Regions from separate parts of the Pantoea brenneri genome, predicted to be linked through region 1. Evidence: riboswitches for the same ligand, from Rfam matches in the RefSeq annotation. Region 1 holds a riboswitch; each other region holds the start of a gene.
The links. A riboswitch is a leader RNA that binds a small molecule or an ion and turns the genes downstream of it on or off. The one in region 1 is predicted to bind thiamine pyrophosphate.
Positions count from the first base shown of each region.

Region 1 (4,188 bases):
GAATGGGCAATCAGTGGCAATCGGTGATCAAAGAGTCGGCGCTGGTGTCGGTCACCGGACTGGTAGAAACCATGAATCAGGTATCAACTGCGGCTAACTCCACTCAGATGTCGTTTTTCTTCTACAGCGTCGGCGCGGTGATCTACCTGATCATCACCACCTGTTCTGACATGGTTTTCCGCTACGTGGAAAAATTTGCGATGCGCGGTCAACAACGCGTGAAGGCGTAAGGAGTCCACGTGGATATCACTTTTTTACAGCAAACCTTGCTGGCGCTGCTGAAAGGGTTGCCGCTGACGGTTAACCTCGCGCTGTTATCGCTGCTGGGCGGTGGCCTGCTGGCGCTGCTGCTCAATCTGCTGCGCATGACGCGGGTCGGCAGCCTGTTCTGTCGTTTCTATGTCTGGCTGTTTCGCGGTACGCCGCTGTTAATCCAGATTTACATGGTCTATTACGGACTCGGCAGCTTACCGGCAGTGCGCGAAAGCCTGTTCTGGCCGCTGCTACGCGATCCCTACTGGTGCGGCTTGCTGGCGCTGATCCTCAACGATGCCGCCTATACCTCTGAGATTCTGCGGGGCGGGCTGCGCGCCGTCAGTACGCAATCGCTGGAGGCGGCAAAAGTTTCCGGTATGGCATCACACAAAATCTTCACCCGCATTACCTTACCGATCGCCATTCGCCAGGCGTTACCGGCCTACAGCAACGAAATTATCTCGATGATTAAAGCCACCTCACTGGTCAGCACCATCAGCCTGATGGAGATGACCGGGATTGCCGATTCGATAGTCTCGTCGACTTTTCGGGCGCTGGAGGTGTTCCTCAGTGCCGCGGTGATTTACCTGATACTGACCATGCTGGTCAGCAAAGGCGTGTCGATGCTGGAACGTCGACTCTCACCTTACTACTTTGGAGCGCGCTCATGACGGCACCGACAATCATGCTGAGTCATCTCAGAAAGAGTTATGCGGGACATGAAGTGCTGCATGACATCAGCCTGACGGCGCAGGATGGCGATGTGATTTCGCTAATCGGTGCCAGCGGCTCCGGCAAAAGCACCCTGCTGCGCTGTATACCGTTCCTTGAAGTGCCGCAGGCGGGGGAAATTGCGGTCGGCGAGGTATCGGTTACGCTGGATAACGCCGACGAAAAACTGAACCGCGAGCAGCGTCGCCGTATCAAACTGATGCGGATGCAGCTCGGCTTTGTGTTCCAGAGTTTCAACCTGTGGCCGCACAAGACGGTGATGCAGAACATCATTGAAGCACCGATTCACGTGCAGAAACGCAGTCACAAAGAGGCGCTGGAAGAGGCTGAAGCGTTGCTGCATAAGGTGGGGTTGTATGCAAAGCGCGATGCCTGGCCATCGCAACTTTCCGGCGGTCAGCAGCAGCGCGTGGCGATTGCCCGGGCGCTGGCGCAGCAGCCGAAAGCGATTCTGTTTGATGAGCCGACTTCCGCGCTCGATCCCGAACTGGTGGGGGAAGTGCTGCGGGTGATCCGTAGCCTGGCGGAAGAGGGACGTACCATGATCATCGTGACCCATGAGATGGGCTTTGCGCGGGAAGTCTCCAACAAAGCGATTTTTCTGCATCAGGGCATGATTGAAGAGTCCGGCGCGCCGGAACAGGTATTCCTCGATCCCATCTCGCCGCGCTGTCGCGCCTTTGTGAACAGCCACTTTGAGCGTAATGCGGGTTAAGCCTGTGGGCCGCTGAAAGGAGCAGACATTGCGTCAGACCACTTTCAGCGGCCGCTCTGCGTTACTGCCGGCCATGACACACCGCACTGGACGCCACCGTTTCAGCTATTGATACTCCTTTCGGACCGCTCATCATTGGGCTGGTCACGCAATTTTGTTGCCTGAAGGAAAACACTCTCTTGTTTCCCGTTGAGAAACAGGCGTGATTAAAAGCCGGAAGCATAAGGGATTGCAGAGACTATACGAAAAAGGTGACACCAGCGGTCTGCAGGCAAAGGATATTGATCGGATCAGGCTGCGGCTGAGGGTGCTGGATAATGCCATGACAATTAATGAATTCAGCCATTTTCAGGACGGTTGATCATCGCCTCTTCACTTGACGAACCTGCCCGCTTAACTTAAAACTAGAACCCGTCAGGGGAGTCTCGCCAGAGAGACTGAGAGGCTAATAGCGCACTGCGCGGCTTAGCGACCCTTCGAACCTGACCCAGTTGATACTGGCGTAGGAAGACGGGCATCCGCTCTCTGCAGATGCTTGCCGCAAGGGCATCGCCATTCATGCTCTCGCCTTTTTCCCTTCTGGTATCCCGGGTCTTCGCGTAGTTACGACGAGGCCACTATGAACCATCCTATCCTGAATGACGCGACGCCCGCCCGGTGGGCAACATGAGCCGCTGGTCGGTACTCGGCAGCGGCGTGGCCGGGCTGTGTGTCGCCACGCTACTGGCAGAGCGGGGCGAAAAGGTTGAAGTGATTACCCGGTCCGACGTCCGTGCAGCCTCCCACTGGGCGGGCGGCATGCTGGCACCCTGGTGTGAAGCGGAAAGTGCGCCGCCGCAGGTGATTGAATGGGGCCAGCATTCGGCGGCCTGGTGGGCGAAACGCATTGAAGGCGTGACGCAGCACGGGACGCTGGTGGTGGCACCGCCGCGCGACAGTCGCGAGCTGACCCGCTTCGCCAGTCTGACCCATAATCATCAGTGGGTGGTTCCGGGCGAGGTCGAACCGGCGCTGGAAAATCGCTTTGCCCGTGGCCTGTTTTTTGCCGCCGAAGCCCACCTTGATCCGCGCCAGGCGCTGCGGCAACTGGCGCAACGTTTGCGCCAGGCAGATGTGCCGTTTCATCCCGGCGCACCCGGAGGTCAGATTATTGACTGCCGCGGCATCCACGCCGTCGCGGCGCAACCGGCGCTGCGTGCGGTGCGCGGCGAAATGCTGATCCTGCACGCGCCTGAACTGCATCTCTCCCGACCCCTCCGCCTGCTCCATCCGCGTTTTCCCTGTTATCTGGTACCGCGTGCCGACGGTATTTTCATGCTGGGCGCCACCATGGTTGAGAGCCACGACAGCAGCCCGATCAGCGCGCGCGCGATGATGGAACTGCTCAGCGCCGCCTGGTCTCTGCATCCGGCGCTGGCCGAGGCGCGCGTGCTGGAGAGCGGCACCGGGCTGCGACCGGCTTACCGCCATAATCTGCCGGAAGTGCGCTACGAAAACGGGGTCTTCTCGCTCAACGGACTCTATCGCCACGGTTTCCTGTTGGCACCGCTGATGGCGGAACAATTAATGCAGCAACTGACTCAGGAGGTGATTCATGCGGATTGAACTGAATGGACGTGTCATTGATACCACGGCGCGCACGCTGGACGAACTGTTGCAGGAGCAGCAGATCGATCCCGCCACGGTCGCGACGGCGCTCAACGGTGAATTTGTACCGCGCGCCCGCTATGCCAGCCAGTCGCTTGCGGCGGGTAACCAGATCGAAGTGCTGTCACCGATGCAGGGAGGATAACCATGTTTTATCAACACACCCCATCATCACGATTTTTGCTGGGCACGGCAGGCTATCCGTCGCCCGCGATCCTGCAACAGGCGATTGAGACCTCAGGCGCAGAGATTATTACGGTCAGTCTGCGGCGCGAGGGCAGCGCGGGCGGCGCTTTCCGTGAGCTGTTGCAACAGCTTAACACCCGCATTCTGCCTAATACCGCCGGTTGCCACACCGTGAAAGAGGCAGTAACCACCGCGCAGATGGCCCGCGAACTGTTCGGCACGCCGTGGATCAAGCTGGAGGTGATTGGTCACGCCGATACCCTGCAACCCGATCCGTTCGCCCTGGTTGAGGCGGCACGTATTCTCTGCGCTGACGGTTTCCAGGTCTTTCCCTACACCACCGAAGATCTGATTGTTGGCGAAAAACTGCTTGAGGCTGGCTGCGAAGTGCTGATGCCGTGGGGCGCGCCGATTGGCTCAGGGCAGGGGCTGCGTAATATCGAGGGACTGCGCAGTATGCGGGCCTGGTTCAACGATGTGCCGCTGATTATTGATGCCGGTATCGGCGCGCCTTCGCAGGCAGCGCAGGCGATGGAGATGGGCTTCGATGGCATTCTGCTGAATACCGCCGTGGCGAAGGCGCGCGATCCGGTGCGCATGGCCGCTGCGTTCGCAGCCGCCATTGATGCCGGTCACCAGGCGTTTCAGGCGGG
Region 1 is NZ_JBCGBG010000002.1:274,005-278,192, reverse strand. It holds gene AABB92_RS12120 (ABC transporter permease) at 1-230, shown strand, start outside; gene AABB92_RS12115 (ABC transporter permease) at 240-926, shown strand; gene AABB92_RS12110 (ATP-binding cassette domain-containing protein) at 923-1,702, shown strand; TPP riboswitch at 2,109-2,228, shown strand; gene AABB92_RS12100 (FAD-dependent oxidoreductase) at 2,369-3,307, shown strand; gene thiS (sulfur carrier protein ThiS) at 3,297-3,494, shown strand; gene AABB92_RS12090 (thiazole synthase) at 3,497-4,188, shown strand, end outside.

Region 2 (4,188 bases), on a different contig from region 1:
TGATTACTGTTTTTAGCTACTTCCACTTCAGGGGCTTCCTGTGCGTTTTGTCCTCAGCACCATCATGAAAGGGGATTAATCGGATCGGGGTCGCTTCGCTCGGGCCAGTACTGACAAGGCACGTCGTACTTACCAATTCACTTTAGGTATTTCACTTGCTGTACTAACACCAATCGAGCAAAGCGAGAAGTAACGCCTTGCGTCTTTTCGAGTACCGCGAGAAAATCGCAACGTTACGATCTAATATTTGGTTTTTAAGAGGCTGACGAGCGAAGCGAAGTTAGTCTCTTCAGAGGCTGAATATCAGTAAGACACTATTCTTTGAATTAACGGAGTATCGGTTAATATTAATATAAGGTCGCAAGATAGTGAAAGGTACATTATACCGTAATAAAATCAATGAATTAGCGTGTTTACATGGTGTTTTTTGGTCGTATCTGTACTCATCTTGCGAAGTAAGGCTATAATTCTGCGAAGCAATTATTTCGCAGAATCATCAATCATATTCTGAAGTATTGCAATAATTTCCTGTGCTGATGACCCGTTATCATATATCTTATCAATTTCGTACTTATCGACTGGCGTTAAGTAATAGTGTCCATCCTGAGCTGCCTTAAACAGTCTTACGCCTTTCTTATGTGCTGTGACCAATGCTACAGATAACTGTTTAATGATTGTAAGAAACTTACGGACAGTATTAATAGTTGGTAGTGAATCCTCTTTGTACTTAGCTGAATAGTAATCTAACGAGTACTTAATAGTGTCTGTATTCACTTCATAAATATTAAAAAGTACATAATATACCTTCTTGTGTGGATATCCTTTCTTACCAGAACACTTAGTAATAATCTCATTAACAATTTTTTTTCCATTTAATGTAAGATCATTGTAACTACTAAAGTTACCAGCTATATTTTTAAATTCAGCATTGTTAAAATTTTGTTTTTTGCCTGCCATAAAAAATCCTGTTATAACCACCAAGTCTAATATAATTATGTTTTTTATTAATTAGCGGATATGATTAAATAAGTTTATAATGTATGTCTTGTTCCTTTATTACCATCAGCTATTTCTTTTGCATTCTTAACTTGCAATTCATTAGTTGATGGCATTAATGCCATTTTCAAAAGTATTATAACCGAAAGATTCTGGTGCTTTTTTATTACAGTTTAAATATTGCCATCCCAGCTTGAATGTCATCTTTCAGTAATTGATATGCTGTTTGCTATTGTTAACGCTATATTGTATTATCAGACAGCATACTTAATATAGGATAGAATCATTAATCGTTTCTAATATTTTTTCCATTAGCACACTTATTAATTATATCACATAAAATATATGTTCTTCCTGAACCATACTCAGCAGATACACACTTAAATTTGGTAAAATAAATGTAGGGTTAATTATTTACACGCTCCATATTGATAAATTTAGAAAGGCCGATTCATGCGAGTGAGTCGGCTTTTTTTTGGGGGGAGAGATTAGTTGTTTCGCCGAGGGCTGTGTAAATGCTTAAATTTTATTTTTTGATACCAATTTTTGTATTTCGTGAGTTTGTTATTTCTTAGCTTCTCTATGTATCCTTTTGGTAATCGCACTTTTAATATGTTACATATTCGTGCTGAGGTCATATCGCTACATAGAATGTTTTCATACTGATCAAAAGTCAGTGATATTTCTGATGCAATTGTTTTTTTACGTACTGATTTATTCAGCGTCTTTCTATTGGTGCGTATTTCCCTTTTTTTCAATTTTTATTCTCCATTATTTTTTCTTTTGCTAAGATATTGTTGCATCCATTTTGTTGCAACAATACTCATATCTGGTGGGGAATTGTTGAAATACATCATTTCATCATATTCTTCTTCCAGGCTTTTTAGATTAGATAATATTTCAATTTCTGAATTCTCTTTTACTTTCATTTTAATGCCTACGTGTATAAAATTTGGCTTCCAGATTTTAGTATAGGTCATAAAAAAACCTTGTTTCATGAGAAAATATCAGTTAATTATTGTCTCTACAGATTATTTCTGTTGAAGGTAATTACATAGCGGTAAGTAATTAATAAAGTAGGGCATCTACTTCATTTTCTAAACATGATTCAAAACTTCATTTGGCGATAATAATGATTAATTCTGTCCATAGATTCTATCTATAACCGTTTTATATGGATGAAGAAGAATCAAGCTTTTTGCTTTCCTGTGGGGTACAAAATGGGGTACAGACTGGGGTACAATGCTCAGTAGTGAGATTCGTAAAAACAACCGTAGACAAAAAGCAAACTCACATAACTCACTAATTAATAAAGAAATGTAATCAACATGACTCGGGGTGCCCTTCCACGTGAAGGCTGAGAAAAACCCGCTGACCTGAACTGGATAATGCCAGCGTAGGGAAGTCTGATGCCTGACCGCATTCGCCTTCTTATTCGCCGGTTGGGAGCTATGATGACAGATCAATCTCAACACCTTTCTGCTGCGCAATTCGCGCCCATTCTGCACCGTTTCCGCCGTCAGTCACCGCTGGTGCACTGCATGACTAACGACGTGGTACAAAACTTCACCGCCAATGTTCTGTTGTCGCTCAACGCTTCACCGGCGATGGTGATTGATGCGGAGGAAGCCGCGCAGTTCAGCGGCTTTGCCGATGCCTTACTGATTAACGTCGGGACGCTGACCGCTGAGCGCCAGCAGGCGATGCAGGCGGCGGTCACGGCCGCCAGGCAGGCGGGAACGCCCTGGACACTGGACCCGGTGGCGGTCGGAGCGCTGACGCTGCGCACCACCTTCTGCCAGCGGCTGCTGAGCCAGCAGCCAGCGGTGATCCGCGGTAACGCCTCAGAGATCCTGGCGCTGGCGCAACAGGCCAGCGGCGGACGCGGAGTGGATAGCCTGCATCAGGCGGATGCAGCGCTGGAGGCCGCCCGGCAGCTGGCTCGCGACTATCAGACGCTGGTGATTGTGACCGGCGAAGTAGATTACGCCACCGACGGTCAGCGCACCTTTGCCATTCGCGGCGGCAGCCCGTTAATGACGCGGGTGGTCGGTACCGGCTGTGCGCTGTCGGCGGTGGTGGCTGGCTTCAGCAGTCTGAGCGGCGATCGGCTGCTCAACGTCGCCAGTGCCTGTCAGGTGATGGCGCGGGCCGGTGAACAGGCGGCGGCAAGCTCAGCCGGCCCCGGCAGTTTTGCCACGGCGTTTCTTGATGCGCTCTGGACGCTGGAGGTGGACCATGAAACGCATTAATGCACTGACCATCGCCGGGACCGATCCCAGCGGCGGGGCAGGGATCCAGGCCGATCTGAAAACCTTTTCCGCGCTGGGCGCGTATGGCACCAGCGTGATCACCGCGCTGGTGGCGCAAAATACCCATGGCGTCCAGTCGGTCTACCGAATCGATGCTGACTTTGTGGCCGCCCAGCTTGATTCGGTGCTGGACGATGTGCGTATCGACAGCGCGAAAATTGGCATGTTGTCGGAAACCGCCATCGTCGGGCAGGTTGCGGCACGGCTGAGACGTAGCGCAATTCCTTTCGTGGTGCTGGATACGGTGATGGTGGCGAAAAGCGGCGATCCGCTGTTATCCGCCGATGCGATTGCCAGCGTCCGCGAACTGCTGTTACCACAGGTGTCGCTGATTACGCCGAATCTGCCGGAAGCAGCAGCGTTGCTGGGGTGCGCGGTGGCGGAGAGCGAAGCGCAGATGCGGGCGCAGGGCGAGGCGTTGCTGGCGGCGGGATGTCAGGCGGTATTGATCAAGGGCGGTCACCTGACGGCTGATAACAGCCCGGACTGGCTGATCACCCCTTCGGGCCAGCAGCGGTTCAGCACGCCGCGGGTTAATACCCGTCATACTCACGGCACCGGCTGCACGCTGTCAGCGGCGCTGGCGGCTTTGCGTCCGCGTCACGCCGACTGGGCTGATACGATCACCGAAGCGAAAGCCTGGCTGCAGCAGGCGTTGTTACAGGCGGATTCACTGGAGGTCGGTACGGGAATCGGGCCGGTGCACCATTTTCATCAGTGGTGGTAGCGGTGGATGTGCCATCCCGCGCTGAGGCGGCGGGACGGCACCGTTGCCGGGTCAGGGTGCTTCAAACCATGCGCTGTTGCGCTCGGCAATAGGGGTAATTGAGAAAATCATCTCCTGCAAATGACGGCGCATCGCGGCTTCGGCGGCGTCTGC
Region 2 is NZ_JBCGBG010000001.1:475,485-479,672, forward strand. It holds gene AABB92_RS02135 (hypothetical protein) at 481-957, opposite strand; gene AABB92_RS02140 (hypothetical protein) at 1,758-1,976, opposite strand; TPP riboswitch at 2,321-2,416, shown strand; gene thiM (hydroxyethylthiazole kinase) at 2,451-3,248, shown strand; gene thiD (bifunctional hydroxymethylpyrimidine kinase/phosphomethylpyrimidine kinase) at 3,235-4,035, shown strand; gene AABB92_RS02155 (GntR family transcriptional regulator) at 4,087-4,188, opposite strand, start outside.
Region 2: linked by a shared signal. The riboswitch ahead of thiM (hydroxyethylthiazole kinase) and the one ahead of AABB92_RS12100 (FAD-dependent oxidoreductase) in region 1 are both predicted to bind thiamine pyrophosphate.

Region 3 (4,188 bases), on a different contig from region 1:
AAGGTTATTCAGTGTCAGCATGGCGGCCCGGTAATTTTTCCATCAGGGTGAACAGCAACAAACAGAGCAGCAGCAGCAGCAGGGCGGTCACTGCACCGTCGGCACCGCGATAGGCACCGATCTGTTGATAAAGGTAGAACGGCAGGGTGCGGAAGTCGGCATTGCCAAACAGCGCCACCACGCCAAAATCACCGATCGACAGCACGCAGGCAAACGCCAGCGCCTGTGCCAGCGGACGTTTCAGCGCACGCAGTTCTATCAACCGCAGCCGGTTCCAGCCGTGGATATCCAGTGAATCGCATAGCCTGCCGTAGCGCTCGGCGACGTCACGCATCGGGTTTTCCAGCACTTTCAGCGCATAGGGAATGGCGATCAGCGCATTAGTGAAGATCACCAGCCCGTCTGCCGACGCCGGCAGGCCAACGGTGGCGTTAAACAGCAGAAAGAAGCCGGTCGCCAGCACGATGCCGGGCATCGCCAGAATTAGCATGCCGCTGGTGTCGATCAGCTGTGCGGCGAGCGGGCGCTGACGCAGACGCAATTCGCGACTGCTCCACAGCAGCATCAGCGTCAGTATCACGCACAGCAGGCCGGCACCGACCGCGATGCGCAATGAGGTCAGGGTCGCCTGCCACAACGCTGGCTGGGCCAGTGCGCCGCGCAGTCCGCCGTGCAAGCCATCCACCACTACCGCCGCCAGCGGCGGCAGCAGCAGCAGTAACGCCAGCAGAATCAGCAACCCATCCGTTAGCCGGGCCAGACGCGAATCCTGCGGATCGCGCCAGCCGTGCAGCTGGCTGGTGCCGGCGGGTATCGCTTTACTGAATCGCTGGCTGAGCAGCACCAGCGTCAGGCAACAGCTGAGCTGAATCAGCGCCAGCAATGCGGCGCGACCGGGATCGTAGTCGTAGCTGAGTGCCTGAAAGATCGCCAGTTCAATGGTGGTGGCCTGGGGGCCGCCGCCCAGCGACAGCACGGTGGCGAAGCTGGCGAAGCAGAGCATAAAGATGAGCGCGCCGGTCGGCAGCAGCTGACGACGCAACCACGGCCATTCCAGCAGGCGAAAGTGGTGCCAGCCGCGCAGATCAAGCTGTGCGGCCAGCTGACGCTGCTCCGCCGGTATGCTCTCCAGCGCCTGTAGCATCAGGCGCGTAGCTAGCGGCAGGTTAAAAAAGACATGCGCCAGCAAAATGCCCTGCAATCCATAGGGCGAGAAGTGATAGTCGATGCCCAACCACTGACACAACTGTGCCAGCCAGCCGACGCGGCCATAAACCGTCAGCAGGCCGAACACCGCCACCAGCACCGGCAGCACCAGCGTCATGGCGCACAGACGCAGCAACAGCTGACGGCCGGGAAAGCGGCGGCGATAGAGGGCGCGCGCCAGCGGCACCGCAGGCAGCAGCGACAGCAGGGCGGAGAGCAGCGCCTGACCAAAGGAGAACGCCACAACGTGTTGCAGGTACTCATCCAGCAGCACGCTACGCCAGTCGGTGACCGGCGCGGCATTCCACAGTGAGATAAAGGCGAACAGCGCCACGCTGATTAACAGCAGCGTGGCGAGCGAACCGGGGATCAGCCAGCGCGGCATTAGCGGCTGACGGCGCGTTGCCACTGACTAATCCAGCCAGAGCGCTGGCTGGCTACCTCTTCCGGCGAATAGTGCAGCGCGGTGGCGGGCACCTGCAGCGTGGCGAAGCCAGCAGGCAGGGTGGTATCGATCACCGGATACATCCAGTTGCCGGTCGGGATGGTGTTCTGGAACGCCGGCGAGACCATAAACTGCATGAACTGCTGCGCCAGTTTCGGCTGTTTACTGCTGGCTAACTGCGCAGCAACCTCGACCTGCAGATAGTGGCCTTCGGCAAACGGTGCGGCGGCGTAGTTCTCTTTTTTCTCTTCGATAATGTGATAGGCCGGCGAGGTGGTATAGCTCAGCACCAGATCGCCTTCGCCTTTCAGGAACAGACCGTAGGCTTCACTCCAGCCCTTGGTTACCGTCACGGTTTTCTGCGCCAGCTTTTGCCATGCCTGCGGGGCCCGATCGCCATAGACTTTCTGCATCCACAGCAGCAGACCTAATCCCGGGGTACTGGTACGCGGATCTTCATAGATGACCCGCCATTTTTCCGGGCTCTCTACCAGCTCTTTCAGGCTTTTCGGCGGATTTTTCAGGCGGGTTTTGTCATAGACGAAGGCGAAATAGCCATAATCAAACGGAACAAAGGTGCTGTCGTGCCAGCCGCCCGGCAGCGTCAGCTGCGCGGTATCGACCTTGCTGGCGGCAAACAGACCGGTTTTTTGCGCCGCCTGCACCAGATTGTTATCCAGTCCCAGCACCACATCCGCTTTGCTGTTTTTGCCTTCCATTCGCACGCGATTCAGCAGCGACACGCCATCTTCCAGCGTGACAAATTTCAGTTCGCAATCGCACTGGGCTTCAAAGGCTTTTTTGACCGCCGGACCGGGGCCCCAGTCAGCGGAGAAGGAGTCGTAGGTGTAAACCGTCAGAACCGGTTTGGCAGCCAGTACCGGGGTGGAAAGTAACAGCAGCAGTGGCAGAACTTTGTTAAACACTTTGCGCTCCTTCAGGAGAATAGGGGATGAGTCGCAAAGGATCTGAGCAGCAGGTCTCTCAAATCCCTACGTCGGTATTAACCGAATCAGGTTCGACGGGTCTCTCTCAGCCGTTTGCGGTCAGCAGGCGGCACCCCGTTGAGAACGTCACATTCTAGTCATTTCAGCGTCAGCGCGAAAGCGTTACAGCGCGGGCGGCGCAAACCAGGCAGATTTAAAATCGAACCAGCCGAGGGTATTCATCCGCACGCCGCGCATGCTGCGCTGACCTTCAAGCAGCAGCCAGTGATGGAACAGCGGATGCAGACCGGCCTCTTCCACTAACCGCTTGCTCCATTCGGCCAGCGGCAGCGTTTTTTCACGCCAGCGGGCGGCATCAGCGTGCCAGTCGATCGGCAGGCAGTGATGCAGCAGCGGGACCTCATACAGCTGGGCGAACAGCGACCAGGCCAATGGCAGTGTGAAGTTCACGCTGCCGAGCCAGATGTCGCTGTCGGCGTCGCCCTGATGCCAGCATTCGTAACTGACCTCGCGCGTCTCCAGCGTGACGCCGTGCTGCGCCAGCAGCGGACGTAACGCATTAGCGATCCCTTCGTGCTCAACGTGCTGGCTGTACCAGGTGAGCGTCAGATGAGTCAGGCCGGGCGGCTTTTCGACCGGGGCCAGATCGCGGCGGTGATGCCAGCGCGGCAACAGACCATACGCCGGAAACCAGTAGCGCTGATAGCCGACGCCGGCGTGGTTGAGCAGGGCGATAGGATTAAACAGATAGCTGACCCAGCGCCGTATCGCCTCGTCACGGCCTTTTTCCGAACGCTGATCGAACAACAAATAGTAGCAGCCTTCTTCCAGCCGGCTCTCTTCCTGGATCTCATCCGCGCCGTCGCCCTGCAGGCGCACGCCCGCGTAGACCAGCTCATCGCTGATATCCGGCAATACCCAGATAGAGACGTCATCAATCAGCGCGCGAAAGCCAAAGTAATCATCAAAGGCTTCTATCTTCAGCTGACTTTCCTGATTACGGATCACGCTGTAAGGACCGGTGCCGATCGGCTGGCGGGCAAAGTCAGGCTGCGTGGGCCATTCGCGTGGCAGGATCATCGCGCTGACGCTGGCCAGCAACCAGGGTAACCAGTCGTCGGGCTGGCTTAAGGTGATATCCAGCGTCCACGGAGCGGGCGAGTCGAGCTGTTGAATATGGGAAAACAGCGGCTGCTGACGCTGACGTTCCAGCGTGGCGATAACATCGGCCATCTCCAGTTCGCGGCCATGATGAAAGCGAATCGCCGGACGCAGAAAGAAGCGCCAGTGGAGCGGGGAAGTCTGCTGCCAGTGGTGGGCAATATCGGCCTCAATTTCCCCGTTTTCCTCATTTATGCGCGTCAGGCCATTAAAAATCTGACGGGCAATATGGGTTTCGGAGCGGCGCAGGGCGGAGCCCGGCAGCAGATTCAGCAGCGGGCGGTAGTAAAGCACCCGCAGAATGTGTTTTCCCTGACGGAAACTGCGGCCAAGGTGAGCACCAATCATCTGCCTGACCTGATTCTTATCGCCGACCAGCTGCACCAGCTGATCGATGCGATCCTGATCCAGCAGATCCTCAGCGCGCTG
Region 3 is NZ_JBCGBG010000003.1:416,440-420,627, forward strand. It holds gene thiQ (thiamine ABC transporter ATP-binding protein ThiQ) at 1-21, opposite strand, end outside; gene thiP (thiamine/thiamine pyrophosphate ABC transporter permease ThiP) at 5-1,615, opposite strand; gene thiB (thiamine ABC transporter substrate binding subunit) at 1,591-2,577, opposite strand; TPP riboswitch at 2,623-2,725, opposite strand; gene sgrR (HTH-type transcriptional regulator SgrR) at 2,761-4,188, opposite strand, start outside.
Region 3: linked by a shared signal. The riboswitch ahead of thiB (thiamine ABC transporter substrate binding subunit) and the one ahead of AABB92_RS12100 (FAD-dependent oxidoreductase) in region 1 are both predicted to bind thiamine pyrophosphate.

Region 4 (4,188 bases), 230 kb from region 1:
TTATGGGTGCCATCTGGCCGCTGCTGGTGATGACCGGAATGCACCGGGTGTTTACGCCGACCATCATCCAGACCATTGCTGAAACCGGCAAAGAGGGAATGGTGATGCCGTCCGAAATCGGTGCCAACCTGTCACTGGGTGGCTCGTCGCTGGCGGTGGCGTTCAAAACCAAAAACCGTGAACTGCGTCAGACCGCGCTGGCCGCGGCGGCGTCGGCGATTATCGCTGGCATTTCAGAACCGGCGCTGTATGGCGTGGCGGTCCGGCTGAAACGTCCGCTGATAGCCTGTTTAATCAGCGGCTTTATCTGTGGCGCAGTAGCCGGTATTGGCGGCCTGGCCAGTCATTCGATGGCCTCGCCCGGCCTGTTTACCAGCGTACAATTTTTTGATCCCGCTAATCCGATGACTATCGTCTGGGTCGCGGCGGTGATGGTGCTGTCGGTCGTGCTGTCATTTGTGCTGACGCTGATTTTAGGTTTCGAGGACATTCCTGAAACCGAGCCAGCCACAGCGGCCGCATCAGCACCGGCTGCGGTAACCGAGCGAACCAACGCGATTAACGCCAACTAACGGGCAATGCTGACCCGAAACAGAGGATTTCATGTCTGAATCAAGATTCCCGCAAGGATTTTTATGGGGCGGCGCGTTAGCCGCCAATCAGGCTGAGGGTGGCTATCGTGAAGGCGGAAAGGGCTTAACCACCGTTGACATGATCCCCCACGGTCCGCACCGGATGCCGGTAAAGTTAGGCCTGGAGCAGCGCTTCACCCTGCGTGACGATGAGTTTTACCCCAGCCACGACGCAATTGATTTCTATCATCGCTATCCGGAAGACATCGCACTGATGGCGGAAATGGGATTCAGCGTATTTCGTACCTCCATCGCGTGGAGCCGTCTCTATCCGAATGGGGATGAGCTGACGCCTAATCCGCAGGGGATCGCTTTTTACCGCGCGGTGTTTGAAGAGTGCCGGAAATACAATATCGAACCGCTGGTTACGCTCTGTCACTTTGATGTACCGATGCATCTGGTTACTGAATATGGCTCGTGGCGCAACCGCAAGATGATCGACTTTTTTGCCCGCTATGCTCGCAGCTGCTTTGAAGCGTTTGACGGTCTGGTGAAGTACTGGCTGACCTTTAATGAGATCAATATTCTGCTGCACAGTCCGTTCTCGGGCGCCGGGCTGGTGTTTGAAGAAGGTGAAAATCATGAGCAGGTTAAGTATCAGGCAGCCCATCATGAGCTGGTGGCAAGCGCGCTGGTGACCAGAATCGCCCATGAAATAAATCCGGCCAATCAGGTCGGTTGCATGCTGGCAGGCGGCAACTTCTATCCGTGGTCAAGCAAACCGGAAGATGTCTGGGCAGCGCTGGAAAAAGACCGGGAAAACCTGTTCTTCATTGATGTGCAGGCGCGCGGGTACTATCCCGCCTACGCGGCCCGCCTGTTTCGTGAAAAAGGAGTCAGCCTGCAGATTGATGACGGCGATGCGGAGATCCTGAAAAACAGCGTCGATTTTGTTTCGTTCAGCTACTACGCCTCGCGTTGCGCGTCGGCGGAGATGAACGAGCTTAACAGCAGCGCCGCCAACGTGGTGAAATCTCTGACCAACCCGCATCTGACGCGCAGTGAATGGGGCTGGGGCATTGACCCTCTTGGCTTACGCATCACCATGAATATGATGTATGACCGCTACCAGAAGCCGCTGTTTCTGGTCGAAAATGGTCTGGGCGCACGCGATACCTTCAATGATGCCGGTGAGATTGAAGATGATTACCGCATCAGCTATCTGCGTGAACATATCCGGGTGATGGGCGATGCGATTGCCGACGGAGTACCGGTGATGGGTTACACCAGTTGGGGCTGCATCGATCTGGTTGCCGCCTCGACCGGCGAAATGAGTAAACGTTACGGATTTGTTTATGTCGATCGTGACGATCTGGGCAACGGTACGCTGGCGCGCAGCCGGAAAAAATCGTTCTGGTGGTATAAAAAAGTCATCGCCAGCAATGGTGAAGATCTGGAGTGACGCTGTCACCTTGTATCGACAGAACAGGCTATTCTGGTCAGCCGACCCGCAGCAACAAGCGGGCTGCTGGTTGAGCTGGCCTGCGGCCTGCCGTTGTATTCAGCTAACAATTATCGTATAACAAACGTCTCCGAGGGGTGTCCTGTAATGGGCTGAGATGGCGCAAGCCGAACCCTTTGAACCTGATCTGGGTCATGCCAGCGAAGGGACGGGTCGGCAGCGTTTCTGCACCATCTTCTGCGTTTTTGCCTGTTCTTCATCGTATGCCCGGATCTCCTTATGTTAACGAACCGTTAATGGGGATCCTATGTCACTTGCACTTTTCGAGACCGGCTTTTATGGCCGCCTGCGTCAACAGGCTGGCGATCACTGGCACGCCTACGTGTCGCACGATTTTGTGCAGCAACTCGGTCAGGGTCAGTTGCCTCCCGCCGCTTTTCGTCATTACCTCACCCAGGATTATCTGTTTCTGCTGCACTTTGCCCGCGCCTATGGACTGCTGGTCAGTAAACTGCAGGACCCGGCAGCACTGCGCGCGGCTACGGCTTCTCTCAACGCCATCGTCAATGAACTGCCGCTGCATGTGGCTTACTGCCAGCAGTGGGGAATCAGCGAAGCTGCGCTGGCCCGCCAGGCCGAAGCCGTTGAAACAATCAACTACACCCGTTACGTGCTGGATGTCGGCCACAGCGGAGATGCACTTGAATTGATGACCGCGTTAATGCCATGCGTTGCCGGCTATGCTGAAATCGGCCTGACGCTGTTACATCATCCCGCGACGGTGCTCGCAGACAATCCTTACGCCGACTGGATCCGCAATTACGGCGATGCCGATTATCTGGCCGGCGTCAGCGCCGCGCTGAATCTGTTTGAAACCCTGGCCCACCAGCGCGCCGGGGCTGAACGATTCGATCAGCTGGCGACGATATTTACCACCGCCACCCGACTGGAATCTGCCTTCTGGCAGATGGGCCTCGACCCGCAACTGACGTCATCCCAATGAGCCGTTCAACGCTGTTATCACCGCCGGGCATCTCTGTCCGTCAGCTCAGGCTGGATTTGGGATCGCATCGGCTATTCGACTCACTCAACCTGGAGATCCCTGCGGCGGCCTGCACTGCGCTGCTGGGTGCCAGCGGCGTCGGGAAAAGTAGCCTGATGCGGGTCATTGCTGGCCTGACGCCGCCGACTTCCGGCCAGATCAGCGGCAGTGATGGCCTGCCGCTGGCCGGTCGGATCGCCTGGATGGGCCAGCAGGATTTGCTCTATCCGTGGCTGAACGTGGAGCAGAATGTTTGCCTCGCCAGCCGTCTGCATGGCGAAAAACCGGACCGCGACTGGGCGCATCATCTGCTGGCACGGGTCGGTCTGACTCGCTACGCAACGGCGCGGCCCGCCACGCTATCTGGCGGCATGCGGCAGCGGGCTGCGCTGGCGCGCACCTTATATGCACGAAAGCCGATCGTCCTGATGGACGAGCCCTTTTCCGCGCTCGACGCGCTGACCCGCAGCCAGATTCAGACCCTCGCCGCCGGGGTGCTGGCGCAGCATACCGTGTTGCTGATTACCCACGACGCGGCGGAAGCCTGCCGACTCAGCCATCATATGCGGGTGCTTACCGGCTCAGGCATTGAACCCTGCCCGCCATTAGCGGGTCAGCCGCCGCGCGCGCCTGATGATGCTGGCGTGATGCGCAGCCAGGCCGCTTTACTGCAACAGCTGGCTAAGGTGGCGCTATGAAACACCTCAGCCGCTTTGCCCCGCTGTGGCGTGGTATCACTCTGTTCTGCGGCCTGATTGCGCTGTGGTGGCTGGTGACGTTGCTGCCGGTGCCGGCGTTTTTGCTGCCTTCGCCAGCAGCGGTCGCGCAGGCGTTATGGACCAGTAAGAGCTGGCTCGGCTATCACAGCCTGATTACCTTCACTGAAATTCTGAGCGGTATGATGATTGGCGTGGCGCTGGGTTGCCTGCTGGCGCTCGGCATGACTTTTTCGTCGCGTCTGCAGCGCTGGATGATGCCGCTGGTGCTCACCAGTCAGGCGATCCCGGTATTTGCGCTGGCACCGCTGTTAGTACTGTGGTTTGGCTTCGGCATGAGCGCCAAAGTGGCGATGGCGGTACTGGTGATTTTCTTCCCGGTGACCTCGGCATTTT
Region 4 is NZ_JBCGBG010000002.1:45,353-49,540, reverse strand. It holds gene ascF (PTS cellobiose/arbutin/salicin transporter subunit IIBC) at 1-572, shown strand, start outside; gene AABB92_RS11045 (6-phospho-beta-glucosidase) at 604-2,034, shown strand; TPP riboswitch at 2,158-2,260, shown strand; gene tenA (thiaminase II) at 2,342-3,037, shown strand; gene AABB92_RS11035 (ABC transporter ATP-binding protein) at 3,034-3,774, shown strand; gene AABB92_RS11030 (ABC transporter permease) at 3,771-4,188, shown strand, end outside.
Region 4: linked by a shared signal. The riboswitch ahead of tenA (thiaminase II) and the one ahead of AABB92_RS12100 (FAD-dependent oxidoreductase) in region 1 are both predicted to bind thiamine pyrophosphate.